Regions from separate parts of the Desulfonatronum thiosulfatophilum genome, predicted to be linked through region 2. Evidence: predicted binding sites of a transcription regulator. Region 2 holds the regulator's gene; the other holds the start of a gene.
The links. Region 2 encodes HrcA, which represses chaperone genes, less so after heat shock. Its sites were predicted from a motif close to TGTTAGCACTCNNNNNNNNNGAGTGCTAACA; they were not measured.

Region 1 (2,403 bases), on a different contig from region 2:
CAGAACGAACGGTTAAATAAAATTTTACCGGATCCAGTTCCAGAATTGCGCTCAAGGCAAGATCATCCTGGTATTTCGCCTGTTCCGCGGAAATGAAGTGGCTCATGTCCGAACTGACCACAATCAGTACCGGGGTAGTCCATTTGCTGAGCACGCCGGCCAAGTCCTGACCAATTGACAGCAGATTGTCCAGTTTTGTTTCGGAAACGGCCATGGGGACAATACGCAAATCGGGATTCAAGACATAAAGGAAGGGCAATATCACTTCTAGGGAATGCTCCTGATTATGGGCTTGATGGTCGGCTGTTGCCGGAGTGCTGTCAATAATGGATTGTGCCAGTCGAGTATCCACATTTAGGTACGCGCCGGGAAGTATCCAGCGCCCGGAAGGCCATACGGCGAAAGAAGCTCCCAATCCCGTATGATTCGGCCCCAGAAGCAATATTGTTTCGGGTACGGATACGGCAGACAATGTCTTGCCGGCTATTGCCCCGGAATAGGCGTAGCCGGCATGCGGAACCATGGCCAGTAGCGCCTGCTCTGCCTGGATATTCCTGGGCTCAAGATAGTTTCGGACTTCGGTTTCCCATGCCGGTCTTGTGCCGGGGTAAAATTTACCTCCAACGATATATGATCGATCCATAAACAATCCTTTGTTTGAAATCCTTTAAAAATCTGACTTTCTGGAACTGCTTGGTTGAGCAGGATCAGTTTCAATAAATTCTCTCGAAATTTCCATACGAAGTCAAAAATTTCACGAAAGGTTAGCGTTGACCCTATGCTGAAGCAGTTTAGTGCTTGCCTTATGAAAAGGCATCAGATGCTAGTGAGCAGGGGATTCTTTCTTGGAAGAATTGTAAAGCTGCTCGCAGTAACCACGTTTCGCGAGTAGAGGGAGACTTGAAAGCCGTGTCGCAATGCTCAAACGCAACAGACATGCCGGATCACGGCGGAATCCTTCGGATTGCAAACATGATTTTTTTTGAACACAAAAAAATATTTTTAAAAAAAAGAGTATTTACGGTTTAATTTGTGAATAATATATATTTTGAGACAATGGTTGATATATTTATTGTAAAATAAAAAATTTAGCTTTTTTTGAAGAAATTCCGGGTTTGCAATTTAACGGCATCCCGGGGATAAGCACCCTGCTAGCACTCATCGCTTGTGAGTGCTAGCAAAACTAAAAATAAACTTTTGGAGGAAAGAAATGAAATTGAAACCATTGAATGATCGTGTGTTGGTAAAACGGCTTGAGGGTGAGGAAGTTACCAAAGGCGGCATCATCATCCCTGATTCCGCAAAGGAAAAGCCCATGAAGGGTGAAGTCATCGCCGTTGGTCCGGGAAAAGTCGGCGACGACGGGACGCGCACCAAGGTGGCGGTGGAAGCAGGCGACAAGGTGCTCTTCAACAAGTACGCCGGAACTGAAATGAAGGTGGACGGCGAAGAGTTCCTGGTCATGCGCGAGGACGACATTCTCGCGATTATCGAAGAGTAATACCCGCTGATTATCCTGACAGCCACGTTAACGATCAACTATCGCAAGGAGAAAAATTATGGCTTCTAAAGAAATATTGTTTGACACCAAGGCGCGTGAAAAACTGAAAAAGGGTGTTGACACCCTGGCGAACGCAGTCAAAGTGACCCTCGGCCCCAAGGGCCGCAACGTGGTCATTGAGAAGTCCTTCGGCTCGCCGATCATCACCAAGGACGGCGTCACCGTGGCCAAGGAAATCGAACTTTCAGACAAGTTCGAGAACATGGGCGCCCAGATGGTCAAGGAAGTCGCCAGCAAGACCAGTGATGTCGCCGGCGACGGAACCACTACAGCCACCATCCTGGCCCAGGCCATTTTCACAGACGGTGTAAAGCTGGTAACCGCCGGCCGTAATCCCATGGCCATCAAGCGCGGCATCGACAAGGCCGTTGAAGCCGTCACCGCTGATTTGGTCAACCAGACCAAGCCTACCCGGGACCAGAAAGAAATCGCTCAGGTCGGCACCATTTCCGCGAACAATGACCCGACCATCGGCAACATCATTGCCGAAGCCATGAACAAGGTCGGCAAGGAAGGCGTGATCACCGTTGAAGAGGCCAAGGGCCTGGAAACAACCCTGGACGTGGTCGAGGGCATGCAGTTTGACCGTGGTTACCTCTCCCCCTATTTCGTGACCGATCCGGAAAAGATGCTTTGCGAAATGGACGAGCCCCTGATCCTGATTTGCGAGAAGAAGATCTCCAGCATGAAAGACATGCTGCCCGTTCTTGAGCAGGTCGCCAAAATGTCCAAGCCGCTATTGATCATCTCTGAAGATGTGGAAGGCGAAGCCTTGGCTACACTGGTCGTGAACAAACTGCGCGGCACGTTGCAGGTTTCCGCCGTAAAGGCCCCCGGTTTTG
Region 2 (2,403 bases):
AGCCCCGCCCCTGGCTCCAGGCACTCAGAGAGTACGTCTTCCAGCACCTCACCTGATCCCACACATCAAAATCTTTGCCGAATCGAAATCCAAATCACAATCGCAATCGAAAACACAATCACCCTCGAACCATAACCCAAACTCAACAGCACATCCCGTATACCTCATACCCGGCGCTGGAATCCGGCTCCCCGCCACCACCACGTCGCCAGCGTCGAGCGCGTCTTGTAACTGCTTTTTTCAGGCCAAAAAACGATCGTTCCTTGACAGAACCTATTCACATATTTATTGGGACTAGCACTCTCTCACATCGAGTGCCAGCAAGGTAAGGCAATATGGAACTGCAAGCACGTGAAATAGGCGTCCTGGTCACGCTCATCGAAGACTATATCCAAACAGCCGCGCCAGTCGGCTCAAGGACTATAGCCAAAAAATCCAACCTGAATCTGAGTCCGGCCAGCATCCGGAACATCATGGCCGACCTGACCGAAAAGGGCTACCTGGAGCAGCCCCACACATCTGCCGGCCGCATCCCATCCTCACAGGGATTTCGTTTTTACGTCGACTCACTGATGAAGTATTCTCCTCTTTCCCCGGAGGAGCGGAATCAGCTTGCGGCCAGCCTGGGCGATGGAAAACTGGACGTATCCGAGTTGTTGCGCAACGCTTCACGACTGCTGTCGGCCTACACCAGGCAGGTGAGCATGATCCTTGCTCCCAAGGCCACGAATATTGGGTTCAAGCACATCGACTTCATCCTGCTGAAGGCCGGTCTGGCCATGGCCATACTGGTGGTGGAGGGCGGCATTGTCCGCAACAAGATCGTGACGATTGACCCCGAACTGGGCACGGATGACCTGACCAAGTACAGCAACTATCTGAACCAGCTTTTTCAGGGCCGGACCCTGTCCCAGGTCCGGAGCAAACTGTTGCAGGAAATGGACGCCGTCCAGCGCGAATATCAGGCGGTCAGCCAGCAGGCGCTGGTTCTGGCCCAACAGGTTTTCAGCGAAAACAGTCCGAGAGAAATGTTCGTCGAAGGCACCGTCAATTTTTTCACCCATCCCGAGTTCGCCAACCCGGCGAAGCTTCAGGAACTTTTGCGGATGCTCGAGGAACGGACCCAGCTTTTGGAAATTCTGGACAAGGTTTCCAAACCCGATGGCATTTCCATCATCTTCGGGCGCGAGGAAGATCAGGAGGGATTGCGAGAATTTACTTTGATCTCGTCGCCCTACCTGGGACAGGACGACCCTCTTGGCGTCGTCGGCATTATCGGGCCGATCCGGATGGATTACGCCAAGGTCGTCCCGTTGGTTGAGTTCACGGCCCAGGTCATCAGCCGACTTTTGAAGAATCGTTTTTGATGGACATCAAGATTTTGCAAGGAGGAATTTCATGCCAGGAAAAGAGCAGAAAGCATCACCGGACAGCAATGCCAAAAACGCTGCCGGAGACAATATCGACATGAAGGATCTCTTGGATAGCGAAGATCAGGTCATGACTGGGGAGCCCGAAGTTGTCGTGGATGACGACGAACTGCTGCGGCTCTGCAAGGAGAAGGTTTGCACGCAATGCCAGGAGCTGGCCAAGGTGCAGGATGAAAAACTGCGCATGGCGGCGGAAACGGAAAACCTGAAAAAAAGATTGCACCGTGAAAAAGAGGAATTCTGCAAATTCGCCACGGAATCCGTGCTCGAAGATCTTTTACCGGTCCTGGACAATCTTGATCTGGCCTTGGAGCATGGACGCAAATCCGGGCAAGGGCTCGATCTCCTCAGCGGCGTGGAAATGACCCGCAAGCTTTTTCTGGACATTCTGAGCCGCCATAATCTGGAGCCTCTCGGTGAAGCCGGAGAGGACTTTGATCCCGCATGGCATGAAGCCCTGGCGCAACAGCCCGACCCGGAACTCGAGCCGGGCAAGATCTGTCAGGTCGTCCAGAAAGGCTATCGCCTGAAAGGCCGTCTGCTTCGGCCGGCCAAGGTGCTGGTCAGCACCGCATGCAGTCCATAACTTTCAATTTCGTCCCTTTACAAGCCGCCATTCAAACTTAACTTGCACAACATACAAAGCTTTCAGGAGGATTTTGAACATGGGAAAAATAATTGGGATTGATCTTGGAACAACCAACAGCTGCGTTTATGTCATGGAAGGCAAGGAGCCGAAGTGCATCTCCAACCCCGAAGGCGGGCGTACTACCCCTTCCATCGTTGCCTTCACGGACAAGGAGCGTCTGGTGGGCGAAATTGCCAAAAGGCAATCCGTAACCAATCCCGAAAAGACGATTTTTGCAATCAAAAGGCTTATGGGCCGCCGGTTCGACGCTCCGGAAATCAAGGCCTGGAAAAGCAATTCTCCCTACAAGATCGTGGAAGGGAGCAACGGCGACTGCTACGTGGA

Region 1: groES (co-chaperone GroES) is a predicted target of HrcA. The motif match lies at 1,150-1,180, and genes of this name have one in related genera.

Annotation. Positions count from the first base shown of each region.
Region 1 is NZ_FMXO01000003.1:52,363-54,765, forward strand. It holds gene amrB (AmmeMemoRadiSam system protein B) at 1-643, opposite strand, end outside; gene groES (co-chaperone GroES) at 1,211-1,501, shown strand; gene groL (chaperonin GroEL) at 1,560-2,403, shown strand, end outside.
Region 2 is NZ_FMXO01000007.1:139,960-142,362, forward strand. It holds gene rfbD (dTDP-4-dehydrorhamnose reductase) at 1-56, shown strand, start outside; gene hrcA (heat-inducible transcriptional repressor HrcA) at 336-1,367, shown strand; gene BLP93_RS07390 (nucleotide exchange factor GrpE) at 1,399-2,016, shown strand; gene dnaK (molecular chaperone DnaK) at 2,096-2,403, shown strand, end outside.